Linked DNA regions of Paraburkholderia bryophila. The protein of the gene in region 2 interacts with the protein of the main gene of each other region in a pairwise test. Links are inferred from orthologs where the notes say so. Each region holds a gene or a part of one and is shown on either strand. Other genes may lie near its edges. The genes, in order: ftsB and GGD40_RS14935.

Region 1 (8,675 bases), 1.2 Mb from region 2 along the record:
CACGTAGCCGGCTTTGCCGTCGCCGAGATAGCGGGTGAAGACGTCTTGCGTGGAAGTGCAATAACCGCTTTCGACCATGAAGCGCGCGAAATGCGTGCGCGAAATCATGTCCGGGTTCGACACGTATTTGAGCGCGCCTTCGTAGGCATTCGGCACGCCGAGTGTGGCGAGCTGTTCGCCAATCGCTTCGGCGCGCGCGGCGCGGCCGCTGCGGGTGCGCGCGAGACCGTCGATCAGGATCGAGCTGGTCGGATCGATACCCAGCCCGACGATGTGCACCGTGCGCGACGCCCATGTCACTGAAATCTCGACGCCGCTCAGGTACTTCATGCCAAGCGCCTCAGCCGTGCTGCGCGCTTCGTGCTGGCCGCCCAACTCGTCGTGATCGGTCAGCGCCCACAGCGTCACGCCGCCCGCGTGCGCGCGGCGCGCGACGTCGGCCGGCGCGAATTGGCCGTCGGAAACGGTGGAGTGACAGTGGAGGTCGGCGTTCATCGTCGTTTTGAAAGGGATCTACGTCCATTTTACTGCAACGCAGTAAGTGGGCGCAGCGCTATCTCGCGGGCGCGATGCCTCGCCACCGCACGCCCTTTCGTGAGCGGGACGCCTACCTCGGCGCCTTACGTCCTTACGCCAATATGTCCCTACGCGCAAAAGCCCTCGATCAGCGCGGCGACCTGCTCCGGCTGGTCGTGGTGCACCATGTGCCCCGCTTCGTCGATGATCTTTTCCCGCCAGTTCGGGAACGCCTGAAAACGCGCCTTGAATTCGTCGAGCGGAATCTCGCCGGCAATCTGCGCGAGGGTCGGCGAAGCGGCGGCCTCGACGTGCAGCACCTTCGCGCTCACCTTGCGCCAGACCGCCATCACTTCGTCCAGGCGGTACAGCGTCGGGCCGCGCAGCTTGTGCGCCGGATCGGCGAGCAACATGAAGCGCCCTTCGCCATCCGGCTTCGACCAGTGCTGGGCGAGAAACTGCGCGCGCTGCGGCGCGAGCCGCGGATTGGTCTTGATCAGGCGCGCGGCGACGTCGTCGAGCGACGCGTAGCGCTTCAGTTGCGGCGGATCGCGCAACTCGTCGAGCCAGTTGCGCAACCGCTTCGGCGCTTGCGCCGCGTGCGACGGCGCGAGTCCGAAGCCCTCCAGGTCGACCACCCGCCGCACCCGCTCCGGCCGAACGCCCGCGTACAGGCTCACGATGTTCGCGCCCATGCTGTGACCGACCAGATTCACCTCGCCGGTCGGCGCGTAGTGGTCGAGCAGCGCGTCGAGATCGGCGAGATAGTCCTGCACCCAGTAGTTGCCGCCGCCGTGCTCCGCGACCGGCCAGTCGGACAGGCCGAAACCGCGCATGTCGGGCGCGATCACCTGCCAATCGCCGCCCAGCGCGTCGACGACGAACTGGAACGACGCCGCCACGTCCATCCAGCCGTGCAACATGAACAGGATCGGCGCGTCCGGGTTGCCCCAGCGCCGCACATGCAGACGGATGCCGCGCACGGCGACGAATTCAGACTGGGAGGTGTTCATGAGCGGCTCGCCCGAAAAAAGAATGGTCGTTCTATTATAACGAGATAGCGGGATTATGCGCGGGGGATGGGTTCGAAGAGGCGTTCGGGTAGGCGGTGGTGGCGGGTGGTGGCGCGGGAGTTGGCGCGGGAGTTGGCGTGGGTCTTGGCGTGGGTCTTGGCGTGGGTCTTGGCGTGGGTCTTGGCGCGGTTCCCGGTGAAACAGCCTGCGGAACCGCCGCCTATGCCGTCACCGCTCCGTCCCGGGCCGTTCTGCCGGCGCCACCGCTTCCGTCGACGTCGCCGGGCTCGCCTCAAGCCCCGCCAGCGCCGTCAGCGCGGCCAGTTCCGCCTCATCGAAACCGGCCTCGCGACGCGCTTCGAAATTGAACGGACCGCGTAATTTCGGTGCGTGATACTGGTCGGCAAGGCGCGCGTAGGTCTCATGCGGGTCGAGCGCCCCGCCCTCGCACACATGACGGAACCAGCGGTTACCGATCAACACATGGCCGATCTCGTCGCGCAGGATCACATCGAGAATCACCGCGGATGCCTGATCGCCCGCCTGCTGCAGTCGCGCGCGGATCGGCGGCGACGCGTCGAGGCCGCGCGCCTCGAGGGTGCGCGGCACCAGCGCCATGCGCGCCAGCACGTCGCCGCGCGTGCGCTCGCACATGTCCCACAGGCCGTCGTGCGCGGGAAAATCGCCGTACGCGTGGCCGTATTCCGCGAGGCGCGCGCTCAGCAGCGAGAAGTGATACGCCTCTTCGGCGGCGACTTTGAGCCAGTCGACGTAGAACGCGGCCGGCATGCCGGCAAAACGCCAGACGGCGTCGAGCGCGAGATTGATCGCGTTGAATTCGATGTGCGCAAGCGCATGCAGCAGGACCGCGCGACCTTGCGGCGATTGCATGCTGCGCCGCTTCAACTGACGCGGATCGACCAGCTCGGGCCGCGCCGGACGGCCCGGCAGGCCCGCCGGTTCGGCGAGTTCAAGGTGCGCGGAGCAAGTGGCGCGGCCTTCGAGCACGTCGGTGTAAAGCGTGCTAGCGGCGGCCGCCTTGATCACAGGATCAGCCTCACGCAGCGCGGCAAGCGCCGCGGTACGCGCGCACTGCGCTGAGGCGTCGAACTGTGCCTCGCCGGCCGCCGAAGCACCGTCATGAACCGCAGACGGCGCACCAGACGACTGAGCGGGCACCAAACCCGTTGAAACCAGAGGAACGGACGAAGCGGACGAAGCGGCAAACATCATGGCAAGCGGATCGGCAGACGGACAGGTGATCGGAACGACGGACGACAACGGCAAAGCAACGGGCCAAGTGCGCTTCGACGCACTCAGGCACCCCAACCACACAACCGTTTACAATACTCGATTCGACCATCCAGCGCGCCCACCGCGCTGGCGAAGCGGCACGAGCCGGGCAAACCCGGCATGCCCGAAGGCTTGCGGCCCATCCAGCGCGCGCAGCGACCGATCAACAGCAACGATGCATGGGACCGGAGTCAGCGCGAACGCGCCAACGTCGGCCCGACAGGAGACACTGTGACCATTTACAAGCTCGGCGACGCCGCCCCGACCATCCACGAAAGCGTGTTCGTCGCGGATTCGGCGAACATCATCGGCAATGTGACGCTCGGGGCCAACGCCAGCGTCTGGTTCGGCGCGACACTCCGGGGCGACAACGAGCCGATCACGATCGGCACCGGCAGCAACGTGCAGGAAAACGCGGTGCTGCACACCGACCCCGGCTTTCCGCTCACCATCGAGCAGAACGTCACGATCGGCCACCAGGTCATGCTGCACGGCTGCACGATCAAGGAAGGCTCGCTGATCGGAATTCAGGCGGTGGTCTTGAATGGTGCGGTAATCGGCCGCAACTGTCTGGTCGGAGCGGGCGCCATCGTTACCGAGGGCAAAGTGTTTCCCGACAATTCGCTGATTCTCGGCGCGCCCGCCAAAGTGGTGCGCGAACTGAACGAAACGGATATCGCCAATATGCAGCGCGGCACGGCAAGCTATGCCGAACGCCGCGAGTATTTCAAGGCGCAGCTCGTGCGCATCGGCTAATCAGCCGGAGCGCGCGGCGCGCGAGGCGCGGCATCAGGCCGCGTCATTCGACCGAGGAAAAGTTGTGAGCGACCAGTTGCAAAAATTCATGTTCAGCGCGGCGCCGGTGCGCGGCGAGATCGTTTCGCTGCGCAATACCTGGCAGGAAGTGCTGACGCGCCGTGATTATCCGGCGCCCGTGCGGACGATTCTGGGCGAAATGATGGCCGCGTGCGCGCTGCTGTCGGCGAACCTCAAGTTCAACGGCACCCTCATCATGCAGATTTTCGGCGACGGCCCGGTCAAGATGCTGGTGGTCCAGTGCGGCTCCGATCTGTCGATGCGCGCCACCGCCAAGCTGTCGGGCGAATCGGCCGAAACGATCGACGACACCACCAGCATGATCGACCTGCTCAACGCGAGCGGCCACGGCCGCTGCGTGATCACGCTCGACCCGGCGGAGAAGCAGCCGGGCCAGCAGCCGTATCAAAGTATCGTGCCGCTGTCGGGCGTGGACGGCCCGCTGAAGTCGATGGCGGAAGTGCTCGAGCACTACATGCATCACTCGGAGCAGCTCGACACGCGTCTGTGGCTCGCGGCGGACACCGAGCGCGCGGTCGGCATGCTGCTGCAAAAGCTGCCCGGCGACGGCGGCATCGTCCCGCATCCGGGCGAACTGGACGCCGATACGTGGGAACGCGTCTGCACGCTCGGCGGCACGCTGTCGCAAGACGAGTTGCTGAAGGAAGAACCTGAAACCGTGTTCCGCCGTCTGTTCTGGCAAGAAAACGTCCAGCACTTCGAGCCGGCTCAGGCGCGTTTCGAATGCACCTGCTCGCGCGAAAAAGTCGGCGCGATGCTGAAAATGCTGGGCCGCGAAGAAGTGGACGGCGTGATCGAAGAGCGCGGTCACGTGGAGATTCATTGCGAGTTCTGCAACCAGCGATATGAATTCGATCCGGTCGACGTAGCGCAACTTTTTGTCGCCAATGCGCTCTCACAAGGGGTGTCGCCGGCGGCCGAGCAGCGGCACTGAAACGGCTGACTGACACGGGCTGCATGCCTTTTCGAGCGAGGGTCGGCAGCCGGTTCATCGCTCGTGCTTTACGGCAGGAAAATAGCGCGCCGCCCGTTGCCTTCATGGGGTTCCAGCGGCGCGCTATTTTTGATCATTGTGTTGAATCATTGGCTGGCCACGCTGCGAATCATTCGCCCACGCATCCGGCCGATGGAGATCGAACATGAATAAAACCGTTTCGTTGAACCGCTACGCACGCCTGATCGCGTTGTCGGCCGTCGTGGCCGGTAGCGCCGCATTGACCGGCTGCGTGATGGACCCGCCGGGGCCGTCACCGATTTATAGCCGCCTGCCGGCCGACCAGTCGGGCGTGGCCGCCACCGCCCAGCCGCTCACGCCTGAAGAGCGTCAGCGCTACGACGCGATCGACCAACAGGTCATGACCGAGCAGAACCAGGCCATCGCCGCTGAAAACGCGGCGCAGGCGTGGTCGCGTTACTACTCGCCGCAACCGGTTTCCGTGTATGGCAGCTATTACGGCGGCGGCGGTTGGGGACGTGGCTGGGGCACCGGTGTCGGAGTCGGGTATTCGCCGTACTGGGGTTGGTGAACGCCTGACGGCGCCCGCGTGCAGACTCATCGCCCAAAGAAAAAGCCGCTTTTAAAGCGGCTTCAGACTGCTGACAAAGTACCCCCAAAGCCTGGCCTTGCGTCGGGCTTTGTCGTTTAATTGGGGCATGCTGAAGACACCGACGCCCATGCAGCACGAACTCGAGATGGTGACGCTCGAGGAACTCGTGCCGAAGGACCACCTGCTGCGCCAGATCGACGCGGCGGTGGATTTCGAATTCATCCGTGAGAAGGTGGCGCACCTGTATTGCGCGGACAACGGGCGCCCAGCGCTCGATCCGGTGGTGATGTTCAAATTGCTGTTCATCGGCTACCTGTTCGGGGTACGCAGTGAGCGCCAGCTCATGCGCGAGGTGCAGGTCAACGTGGCCTACCGGTGGTTTGCACGCTTTCGGCTCACGGACCGGGTGCCTGACGCCTCGACGTTCTCGCAGAACCGGCGACGGCGCTTCACCGACACGACGGTCTACCAGGAGATCTTCGACGCAATCGTGCAGCAGGCGATCGGGCGCGGCATGGTCGAGGGACGGGTGCTCTACACCGACAGCACCCACCTGAAGGCGAACGCCAACAAGCGCAAGTTTGATCTGGTGCAGCTCGAACAGGCGCCTTCGGCTTATCTGGCGGCGCTGGACGCTGCGGTCGATGCGGACCGGGCAGCGCACGATAAGAAGCCGCTGCGGCGCGACGAACGCAAAGGCCCCGACGACGATGAGGGCTCGAGGTCGGCTGCCACACCGGAGCGCAAGGAAACGAAGGTCAGCCGCACCGACCCGGACAGCGGCTACATGGTGCGCGACGACAAGCCCACGGGCTTCTTCTACCTGGATCACCGCACGGTCGATGCGCGCTATTCAATCGTCACCGACACGCATGTGACACCCGCCTCGGTGCACGACAGCCAGCCGTATCTGGCGCGGCTGGACCGGCAGCGCGAACGCTTTGGCTTCCAGGTGCAGGCGGTGGGGCTGGATGCGGGCTACTTCACGCCGGCAATCTGCCAGGGGCTGGAGGATCGCGGCATTGAGGGCGTGATGGGCTACCGCACGCCGAATCACAAGCCCGGGTTCTTCTACAAACGCGAGTTCAGATACAGCCGGTATCGCGAGGAATACACGTGCCCACGCGGGCAGGTACTGCGCTACAGCACGACAAACCGCGCGGGCTATCAGGAGTTCAGGTCCGATCCGTCGCGCTGCGGCACCTGTGAGGCGCGCGGCCAATGCACGACGAGCGCAAACCATGTGAAGGTGGTCATCCGGCACGTATGGGAGCGCGCGAAGGAGCGCGTCGATGCGCGTCGCCTGACCGACTGGGGCAAGGCGATCTACAAACGGCGCAAGGAAACGGTGGAGCGCAGCTTCGCGGATGCCAAGCAGCTGCATGGGCATCGCTACGCGAGGATGCGCGGGCTGCGCAAGGTGGCCGAGCAGTGCCTGCTCGGCGCTGCGGCGCAGAACATCAAGAAGATCGCGCTGCTGGTGGCACGCCTGCGGGCGTGTTTATGCGTGCGCCAGCGGCCCGGCAATCGCCTGCAGTGGCTCATCGCTGCACTTCTGGCCCGTTTCAACCGCCACGTCGTGCTTCACTGCCAGATTTGCTTTGCCTGAAAAACAAAACCCCACGCTCCGAAAAACGTGGGGTTGGTCAGCAGTCTGAAGCCGCTTTTAAAGCGGCTTTTTTTCATGCTCAGAGAATCGCACTCAGCAGGCATTGATCGCGCGTTGCACGACCCGACTCAATGCGCGGGCTTCTTCTCTTTCGCCGCGCTCTTCGCACCGTGCTTGCGATCCGGCTTCGCGCGCGACTCCGGATTCGGCACCATATGCAGCGGCGCCGCCGAAACCTCACCGCGCGTCGACGTCGTCACCGACGGCGTGTTCGCGGTCGGCAGCGGCGCATTCGGCGACACGAACTGCACGAACACTTCGCCGTCTTTCACCATGCCCATTTCGTAGCGCGCCCGCTCTTCCACCGCGGCCGTGCCGCTCTGCAAATCCTGTACTTCGCCCTGAATGCGCTCGTTGCGCACTTTCGAATCGGCGTTCTTCTGCAGTTGCTGCGCCAGTTGCTGCTGCAACTCGTGCACACGCAACCAGCCGCCGTGTCCCCACCAGAGCGGGTACTGGATCAGCGCCAGCAGAACGATCAGGACAGCAGTGACAAGCCGCATGAAGTAAGCACAATAAATACGCGCCGCCCTGCGCTATACGCAGGGCGGCGAGGTGAATCAGAAACGAAGGATAACCGGCTCATCGGTTAGCACGGGTGGCGTGACCATAAGTTTGGCCAGAACACACCTTAGCGCAGATTGTAGAACGCCGACTTGCCCGGGTAGCTTGCGATATCGCCGAGGTCTTCTTCGATACGCAGCAACTGGTTGTACTTCGAGATGCGGTCCGAACGCGACAGCGAACCCGTCTTGATCTGACCGGCATTCAGGCCGACCGCGATGTCAGCGATCGTCGAATCTTCGGTTTCACCCGAACGGTGCGAGATCACGGCCGTGTAGCCGGCGCGCTTGGCCATTTCGATGGCCGCGAAGGTTTCCGTCAGCGTACCGATCTGGTTGATCTTGATCAGGATCGAGTTGGCGATGCCCTTCTCGATGCCTTCCTTCAGGATGCGCGTGTTGGTCACGAACAGATCGTCGCCGACCAGCTGGATCTTCTTGCCGAGCTTGTCGGTCAGCGTCTTCCAGCCTGCCCAGTCGCTTTCGTGCATGCCGTCTTCGATCGACACGATCGGGAACTTGTCGGCGAGGTTCGCCAGGTAGTCCGCGAATTCCGTCGACGACAGTTGCAGGCCTTCGCCGGCCAGTTGGTACTTGCCGTCGTGGTAGAACTCGCTCGCTGCGCAGTCGAGCGCGAGCAGCACGTCTTCACCAGCGCGGTAACCCGCTTTTTCGATAGCTTGCAGGATGGTCGACAGGCATTCGTCGTTGCTGCCGAAGTTCGGCGCGAAGCCGCCTTCGTCGCCCACCGCCGTGCTCATGCCGCGATCCGACAGGATCTTCTTCAGCGCGTGGAACACTTCGGCGCCGCAGCGCAGTGCTTCGCGGAAGGTCGGCTGGCTGACCGGCACGATCATGAATTCCTGGATGTCCAGGCTGTTGTTCGCGTGCGCGCCGCCGTTGACGATGTTCATCATCGGCACCGGCAATTGCATGGCGCCCGAGCCGCCGAAGTAGCGGTACAGCGGCAGGCCGGCTTCTTCAGCGGCAGCCTTCGCGACGGCCATGGAAACAGCCAGCATCGCGTTCGCGCCGAGGCGCGACTTATTGTCGGTGCCGTCGAGTTCCAGCAGGGTCTTGTCGAGGAAGGCCTGCTCGGAAGCGTCGAGGCCCATGATCGCTTCGGAGATTTCGGTGTTGATGTGCTCGACAGCCTTCAGCACGCCCTTGCCGCCGTAACGGCCGGCTTCGCCGTCGCGCAGTTCGATCGCTTCACGCGAACCGGTCGACGCGCCCG
Region 2 (8,593 bases):
TCAGCACTTCGTGCGGCAAGCCGGCCTGCTTCAGCAGATGTGACAGCAACTCGGAGTTTTCGATCGACGTGGTGCCGACCAGCACCGGCTGACCGCGCTCATAGCAATCGCGGATGTCGCGGATCACCGCGTCATAGCGTTCCTTCGCGGTCTTGTAGATCTGATCCTGCTTGTCGATCCGCTTGGGCGGACGATTGGTCGGGATCACGACCGTTTCGAGACCGTAGATCTCGTTAAATTCGTACGCTTCCGTGTCCGCCGTACCGGTCATGCCGGACAGCTTCGCGTACATACGGAAGTAGTTCTGGAACGTGATCGACGCGAGCGTCTGGTTCTCGCTCTGGATCTTGACGTGTTCCTTCGCCTCGACAGCCTGATGCAGACCGTCGGACCAGCGGCGGCCCGACATCAGACGGCCGGTGAATTCGTCGACGATCACCACTTCGTTGTTCTGCACCACGTAGTGCTGATCTTTGAAGAACAGCGTGTGCGCGCGCAGCGCGGCGTACACGTGGTGCATCAGCGTGATGTTTTGCGGCGCGTACAGGCTTTCGCCCTCGCCGATCAGGCCCCACTCGGCGAGCAGACGCTCGGCCTTTTCGTGGCCCGATTCCGTCAGGAACACCTGACGGCCTTTCTCGTCCAGCGTGTAGTCACCCGGCTTTTCGACGCCGGTGCCGTCGGCTTTCTCTTCGCCGATCTGGCGTTCGAGCAGCGGCGGCAGCGCGTTCATGCGCACGTAGAGTTCGGTGTGATCTTCGGCCTGGCCAGAGATGATCAGCGGGGTGCGGGCTTCGTCGATCAGGATCGAGTCGACCTCGTCGACCACCGCGAAATTCAGGGCTCGCTGCACGCGCGCGTCGGTCTCGTAGACCATGTTGTCGCGCAGGTAGTCGAAACCGAATTCGTTGTTCGTGCCGTACGTGATGTCCGCGGCGTAGGCTTCCTGCTTCGCGTCGTGATCCATCTGCGACAGGTTGATGCCGACCGACAGACCGAGGAAGTTGTACAGGCGCGCCATCCATTCGGCGTCGCGCTGGGCCAGGTAGTCGTTCACCGTGACAACGTGGACGCCGCGGCCCGACAACGCATTCAGGTAAACCGGCAGCGTCGCGACGAGAGTCTTGCCCTCACCGGTGCGCATTTCGCCGATCTTGCCGTAGTGCAGGACCATGCCGCCGATCAGCTGCACGTCGAAGTGGCGCATTTTCAGCACCCGCTTGCTGGCCTCGCGGCAGACCGCGAACGCCTCCGGCAGGAGCTTGTCGAGCGACTCGCCGCTCGCGACGCGCTGGCGGAATTCACCCGTTTTGGCGCGCAGTTGATCGTCCGTCAATTGCTCGATCTGCGGTTCGAGCGCATTGATCGCCGTGACGGTCTTTTGATATTGCTTGACTAGACGCTGGTTGCGGCTGCCAAAAATCTTCTGTAGAAAACCGGTGGTCATCGGATCGGTGTCTGCGTCGCGGCTTCGGCTGGTTCGCGGCGTGCATGATTCGTGCACGTGCGCTCCGGGGTCGGAGGGGCCTCGGCGGCTTAGTCCAAGAGTGAATTCGAATCGGGCATTTTAGCACGCGCCCCCGGCCGCGCCTGTGTCAGCGGTGAGACGGCGGCATGGCATTCCAGCCCCGCCGCGCCGACCTCCGACCGTACGCACTGACGCGGGCTCGCGTGCATCCCGCGCGGTACAATCGCGGCGTGAACGCGCATGGGGCGCGAACACACCGTTACTGTCGAACATGAGCCGTTTTCCGTCCTTTTCAAGACCGCCGCCGCAGCAGTTCAAGGCGCGCCGTCCGCAGCCCGTCGCCGAGGTGCTGAATCGCACCGATGCGTTCGCGGCCCTGCGCGCAGGCGTCGAGCAGATCGCGGCGCTGGAGAAGGATTTGCGCGCGTTGCTGCCGGACTATCTGGCCACCAGCGTGGAACCGGGCTTTATCAAAGACGGCGTGCTGGCGCTGTTTGCCGGGCACAACGCGCTCGCGGCGCGGTTGCGGCATCTCGAGCCGCGGCTGTTGTCGGATTTGCAGCAGCGCGGCTGGCACGTCAATGCGTTGAGGATTCGCGTGCGGCCGCAGCCGGCCAAGGAGCCGCCGCCGGTCAAGCAGGCGCGTATGACGCCGGTCGGCGCGGACGCGTTGCACGCGTTGAGCGAATCGCTGGCGCCGTCGCCGTTGCAGGAAGCGCTGGCGAAAATGGCGGCGCGGCATCGGAGAAATCGCTGAAACGAAACGAAAAAAGCGGCCCAGTGGGCCGCTTTTTCGTTGCTACCACGGGCTCGAAGGCCCGAAGGAATGCGTTACGCAAACGCCGTCTGCGTTTCATACGCGAAGCCGCGCGGCGCCTTCTGCGTGTCGTCGAAAGTGACGATTTCGTACGCGTCTTCATGCGCCAGCAACTCGCGCAGCAGCGCGTTGTTCAGGCCGTGACCCGACTTGTACGCGTCGTACGAAGCCAGCAACGGATGGCCGATCACATACAGATCGCCGATCGCGTCGAGCATCTTGTGCTTCACGAACTCGTCGTCGTAACGCAGGCCGTCGTTGTTCAGAATGCGGTATTCGTCGAGCACGATCGCGTTGTCCATGCTGCCGCCGCGCGCCAGACCGAGTTCACGCATCATTTCCACTTCATGCGCGAAGCCGAACGTACGCGCACGCGCGATGTCACGCACATACGACGTATTGGCGAAATCCACTTCCAGCGACTGCCCGGTTTTATCCACGGCGGGATGACGGAAGTCGATCGTGAATTTGAGCTTGAAACCAAAGTACGGATCGAGACGCGCGAATTTGTCGCCGTCACGAATTTCGACCGGCTTGGTGACCTTGATGAATTTCTTCGCCGCGTTCTGCTCTTCAATCCCCGCCGACTGAATCAGAAACACGAATGAACCGGCGCTGCCGTCCATGATCGGGATTTCTTCAGCGGTGACGTCGACGTAAAGATTGTCGATGCCAAGACCGGCGCAAGCGGACATCAAATGTTCGATCGTCGAAACGCGCGCGCCGTCTTTCTGCAACACCGAAGCCAGACGCGTATCGCCGATCGACAGAGCCGACGCGGGAATGTCCACCGGCGTGGGCAAATCCACGCGTGAAAACACAATGCCGGTGTCTGCCGCCGCCGGGCGAAGCGTCAATTCGACCTTACGGCCGGAATGCACGCCGATGCCGACGGTCTTAACGATCTGTTTAATAGTGCGCTGCTTCAACATGGTGATCTTCTATTCGATTGAAAATCCCAATCGGGACTTTTTGTTCCATAGCACGAATTATACTCCAATACCCTAAGGAGCGTCTTTGCGCGGAACGTATCAATCTGTTTCGCTGCATTACCCCGGGTGCGCCAATCAGGGAAAGCGTGACGGGCCGATATCCGGAACGGAGGCGTTTCCGGTCATCGGCCCGCGTAACGGCCTGTCACAAAAGCGTCTTATCGACCGTTGCCCGGCCACAACATGCGCTCGGGGCGACGGTCTGGACGCCGCGTAACTAGCTCAACGTTGCGAGGATACTCCCTGCATCGCTAACCTCGAATTTGCCGGCAGCCTCGACGTTCAACGTCTTGACCACGCCGTCGTCGACCACCATCGCGTAGCGCTGGGAACGGATTCCCATGCCGCGCGCCGACAAATCCTGCTCGAGACCAAGCGCCCGAGTGAAAGCCGCACTGCCGTCCGCCATCATGCGCACCTTGCCCGAGGCGTGCTGATCGCGTCCCCACGCGCCCATTACGAACGCGTCGTTGACGGACACGCACCAGATTTCGTCGATGCCCGCCGCGCGCAACTGCTCGGCGTGCCCGACATAGCCCGGTACGTGTTTGGCCGAACAGGTCGGCGTGAACGCACCTGGTAACCCGAAGATCACCACGCGCTTACCCGCCGTCTGCTCGCGCACGTCGAAGCTGTTAGGCCCGATCGTGCAGCCCGCCCGCTCGTCTTCGATCAACTCGAAGAGCGTCGCGTCGGGCAGCTTGTCACCTGTCTGAATCATGCTCAGTCCTTTGCATCGATGCGAAGCACGCTCGCACGCTGTCGTGTCGCAGTGAAGTCAATCGCGCCAGCCCTGAAACCGGCTGCGCGCCCCGGCGACAGTCGCCCACTCCGCTTCGCGAATCTGAAGAGGGCAGTTGTCCTCGCCGCGAATCTAACGATACGCGACCTGTTCGCCGTTCACCCGCCACGCTCATGCATTCGCCGGCCAGCGCTTCCAGAAGAAGCGCGGCAACGAAAGCCTGCTCGCGCGCTCAGTCCGCCTGCTTGCGCAGGAACGCCGGAATGTCGTACGTGTCGACGCCCTTTTCCTGCAGCGCCTGCACATGCGAAGCCGCCGTGTCGCGCGAGGTGCGCCATACGGCCGGCGTATCCAGTGCGCCGTAGTCGGCGGTGCTCGCGTGCGACGTCGACGGCGCGTACGCAGCGTGCTGCATCGTGCTGATCGGCTGGTTGTCGGTGCCGGTGCGCAGCAGCGTCATCGGTGCCGATTGCTGCTTCTTCGCCGCACGGCCCAGACCCGTTGCCACGACCGTCACGCGCAGCGCGTCGCCCATCGCGTCGTCATAAACAGCGCCGAAGATCACCGTGGCGTCTTCCGCCGCGTAGCTCTTGATCGTGTTCATCACTTCACGCGTTTCCGACAGACGCAGCGAACGGCTCGACGTGATGTTGACCAGCACGCCGCGTGCACCCGACAGATCGACACCTTCCAGCAGCGGGCTGGCGACAGCCTGCTCGGCGGCCAGACGCGCGCGATCGACGCCGGCAACCGTCGCCGTGCCCATCATCGCCTTGCCCTGCTCGCCCATCACCGTCTTCACGTCTTCGAAGTCGACGTTCACCAGACCGTCGACGTTGATGATTTCCGCGATGCCGGCAACTGCGTTGTTCAGAACGTCGTCTGCGCACTGGAAGCACTTGTCCATCTCGGCGTCATCGCCCATCACCTCGAACAGCTTGTCGTTCAGAACGACGATCAGCGAGTCGACGTGATCCTCCAGTTGCTGCGAACCGGCTTCTGCCACACGCATGCGCTTGCCGCCTTCGAACTCGAACGGCTTGCTGACCACGCCCACGGTCAAGATACCCATTTCCTTGGCGATCTGCGCGACCACGGGAGCTGCGCCCGTACCCGTGCCGCCGCCCATGCCGGCCGTGATGAAGACCATGTGGGCGCCGCGCAGTGCGTCGGCGATGCGTTCACGAGCTTCTTCCGCTGCCGCGCGGCCCATTTCCGGCTTGGCGCCAGCGCCCAGACCCGTGTTGCCGAGCTGGATCACCGCGGTGGCACGCGAACGCGACAGAGCCTGCGCGTCCGTGTTCATCACGATGAAGTCGACGCCTTGCACGCCTTTGTTGATCATGTGCTGAACGGCATTGCCGCCAGCGCCACCTACTCCGACCACCTTGATGATGGTGCCGTTCGTTTCGGTTTCCAGCATCTGGAATTCCATGTTGCCTCCGTCAAGATAAAAAATTTACAGCCACTCGGCCGTTATTCGGCAGGAGATCGGGCAACCCCCTGTCGCGCGCCGGCCGCCGGCACCAGCGCGAGTTTTTTAAAGCGAAATCGTTAGAAGTTGCCGAGGAACCAGTCCTTCATCCGCGTGAAGACCTGGCCCATCGACCCCGACTGCACCGCGACCTTGCGGCCGCGCATGCGTTGCGAGCGTCCTTCGACGAGCAGGCCCATCGCCGTCGAGTAGCGCGGATTGCGCACCACGTCGGCCAGACCGCCCGCGTATTCCGGCACGCCGATGCGCACCGGCTTCAGGAAAATGTCTTCACCCAGTTCGACCATGCCGAGCATCATCGACGCGCCGCCGGTCAGCACCACGCCGGAGCTCAGCAGTTCCTCGTAACCCGACTCGCGCACCACCTGCTGCACGAGCGAAAACAGTTCTTCGACACGCGGCTCGACCACCGCCGCCAGCGCCTGGCGCGACAGCGTGCGCGGACCGCGCTCGCCGAGACCCGGCACTTCGATCATTTCGTCCGGATCGGCCAACGCTTGTTTGGCGATGCCGTAATCGACCTTGATGTCTTCCGCGTCCGGCGTCGGCGTGCGCAGCGCCATCGCGATGTCGCTGGTGATCTGGTCGCCGGCGATCGGAATCACCGCGGTATGACGGATCGCGCCTTCGCTGAAGATCGCGATGTCCGTCGTGCCGCCGCCGATATCGACCAGCACCACACCGAGTTCCTTCTCGTCTTCGGTCAGCACCGCCAGCGACGACGCCAGCGGCTGCAAGATCAGATCGTTCACTTCGAGGCCGCAGCGGCGCACGCACTTGACGATGTTCTGCGCCGCGCTGACCGCGCCGGTAACGATATGCACCTTCACTTCGAGGCGAATGCCGCTCATGCCGATCGGCTCGCGCACATCTTCCTGACCGTCGATGATGAATTCCTGGGTCAGGATATGCAGCACCTGCTGATCGGTCGGAATGTTGATCGCCTTGGCCGTTTCGATCACGCGCGCCACGTCGGTCTGCGTGACTTCCTTTTCCTTGATCGCCACCATGCCGCTCGAATTGAAGCTGCGGATATGGCTGCCGGCGATCCCGGTGAAGACGTTGGTGATCTTGCAGTCGGCCATCAGTTCGGCTTCTTCGAGCGCGCGCTGAATCGATTGCACGGTGGCTTCGATATTCACCACCACGCCTTTCTTGAGCCCCTTCGATTCGCTCTGGCCGAGGCCGATCACCTCGTAGTGACCTTCGCCCTTTAACTCGGCGACGATGGCCACGACCTTCGACGTCCCAATGTCGAGGGCGACCAGCAGATCTTTATAGTCTTTACTCATAGCGTGCTCATTGCGTGTGATGTCCGTTTACTTCTTGCCCTTGTCGGGTTCGCTGATAAAGCGCATGCCAGCGGCACGAATCGCGAAACCGTTCGGATAGCGCAAGTCCGCATACTCGATATCCTTTCCCCAACGTTGCGTCACCGCATTCCACGCCGCGGTCAGGCGCTTGCTGCGATCGAGCAGCGTGTCCTGATTGCGTTCGCGCCCGAGTTCCACCTGCGTTCCGTTCGACAACTTCACCGTCCACGCATAACGCGGCGACAGCGTCACTTCATCCGGCGTCGCGCCCAGCGGCGCGAACCACTTCTGAAAATCGTGATAGCGCGCGACAACTTCTTTGGCCGTGCCGTCCGGGCCGTCGAACGCGGGCAGATCTTCTTCGAGCTCGCCCTGGTTCGCCGTGAACAGATCGCCGTCGACGCTCACCAACTGATCGCTGCCCCACGTTCCCAGCGGTTTGTACTCCTCCAGCGTGACAGCCAGCGCATTCGGCCAGACGCGCCGCACGCTCGCGTGACGCACCCACGGCATCTGCTCGAACGCTTGCCGCGCGACGTCGAGATCGACCGTGAAAAAATTGCCCTTCAACCGCCCTACTACCCCGGCGCGCACCGTCGGTGAATTGATGTGCTCGGTGTCGCCGTCGATCTGGATTTCGCGCAGCGCGAAATTCGGGCGCTGGATCAGCCAGTAACCGCCCGCCGCCAGCAGCACGAGCACCAGCAACGCGTTCAGCGCGTTGGCGGCGAAATTGAGCTGGCGAACGTTGTTCCACATGGTGTTGCTTTCGGGTCGCCCCGGTTAGTCCTGCAGCGTCAGCGCCAACACGCCGACAACCAGATCCTGATAGCTGATGCCCACCGCGCGCGCCGCTTTCGGCGGCAGCGAGTGATCGGTCATGCCAGGCGCCGTGTTCACTTCCAGAAAATACGCATTGCCGTCGGCGTCCATCATGAAATCGGCGCGGCCCCAATCGGTGCAGCCGAGCACGTCGAACGCGCGGCGCGCCAGCACTTTCAGACGCGCTTCTTCTTCGGGCGCGAGTCCGCACGGAATCAGATACTGCGTGTCGTTCGCGATGTACTTCGCGTGATAGTCGTAAAACTCGCCGGCCGGCACGATGCGGATCAGCGGCAGATCGAGATCGCCGGCAATGCACGCGGTGTACTCGCCGCCGCCTTCAATGCTCTTCTCGACCACGACGATCTTGTCGTACTTGATCGCTTCGAGTAACGCGGCCGGCAACGCGTCCGCGCTCTTCACCTTGATCACCGCGACGCTCGACCCTTCGCTCGCCGGCTTCACGAACAGCGGCAAGCCGAGCTTCGCGACGATGTCCTGCGCGCGCGCCGCGTAATCGTCGCCGCGCAGCACGGTTTCGAACGGCGGCGTCGGAATGCCGAGTTGCTGCCACACGAGCTTGGTGCGGAACTTGTCCAGACCGAGCGCCGAGCCGAGCACGCCGCTGCCGTTGTACTTGATGCCGTAGAAGTCGAGCGCGCCCTGAATCTGGCCGTTCTCGCCGTAACCGCCATGCAACGCAATGAACGCGCGGTCGAAGCCTTCCGCCTTCAACGCGCCGAGCGGACGCTCGGACGGGTCGAACGGATGCGCGTCGATACCGGCGTCGCGCAGTCCTTGCAGCACCAGGCGGCCGGACGTGAGCGACACTTCGCGCTCGGCGGATTCACCGCCGAGAAGTACTGCCACCTTGCCGAATTTTTTCGGATCGATACCGCTCATCTCACACCTTCGTTTCCTGAGCGAGGCGACCCGGCACACCG

What was found.
Region 1: the proteins of GGD40_RS14935 (region 2) and ftsB interact in binary tests that used the Escherichia coli proteins (3 or more experiments, as listed by UniProt). The link is inferred for Paraburkholderia bryophila from one-to-one orthologs.

What each region holds. Positions count from the first base shown.
Region 1 is NZ_JACCAS010000001.1:4,566,125-4,574,799, reverse strand. What follows is about bases 5,662-8,626. They hold ftsB (cell division protein FtsB), read right to left. Parts: upstream 7,379-8,626; coding sequence 6,944-7,378; downstream 5,662-6,943. Other genes in these bases: eno (phosphopyruvate hydratase), read right to left, coding at 7,507-8,626; GGD40_RS20485 (IS1182 family transposase), read left to right, coding at 5,662-6,815. Outside these bases: GGD40_RS20515 (3',5'-nucleoside bisphosphate phosphatase), read right to left, coding at 1-495; GGD40_RS20510 (alpha/beta fold hydrolase), read right to left, coding at 645-1,529; GGD40_RS20505 (ferritin-like domain-containing protein), read right to left, coding at 1,758-2,762; GGD40_RS20500 (gamma carbonic anhydrase family protein), read left to right, coding at 3,054-3,578; Hsp33 family molecular chaperone HslO, read left to right, coding at 3,643-4,593; GGD40_RS20490 (hypothetical protein), read left to right, coding at 4,799-5,185; more of GGD40_RS20485, read left to right, coding at 5,313-5,661; more of eno, read right to left, coding at 8,627-8,675. UniProt on the Escherichia coli protein: Essential cell division protein. May link together the upstream cell division proteins, which are predominantly cytoplasmic, with the downstream cell division proteins, which are predominantly periplasmic.
Region 2 is NZ_JACCAS010000001.1:3,331,204-3,339,796, reverse strand. Bases 5,711-8,593 are described here. They hold GGD40_RS14935 (cell division protein FtsQ/DivIB), read right to left. Parts: upstream 7,587-8,593; coding sequence 6,834-7,586; downstream 5,711-6,833. Other genes in these bases: murC (UDP-N-acetylmuramate--L-alanine ligase), read right to left, coding at 8,554-8,593; GGD40_RS14930 (D-alanine--D-alanine ligase), read right to left, coding at 7,611-8,552; ftsA (cell division protein FtsA), read right to left, coding at 5,711-6,806. Also shown: preprotein translocase subunit SecA, read right to left, coding at 1-1,447; GGD40_RS14960 (DciA family protein), read left to right, coding at 1,740-2,225; lpxC (UDP-3-O-acyl-N-acetylglucosamine deacetylase), read right to left, coding at 2,300-3,217; GGD40_RS14950 (peroxiredoxin), read right to left, coding at 3,495-3,998; cell division protein FtsZ, read right to left, coding at 4,252-5,454; more of ftsA, read right to left, coding at 5,574-5,710. UniProt on the Escherichia coli protein: Essential cell division protein. May link together the upstream cell division proteins, which are predominantly cytoplasmic, with the downstream cell division proteins, which are predominantly periplasmic. May control correct divisome assembly.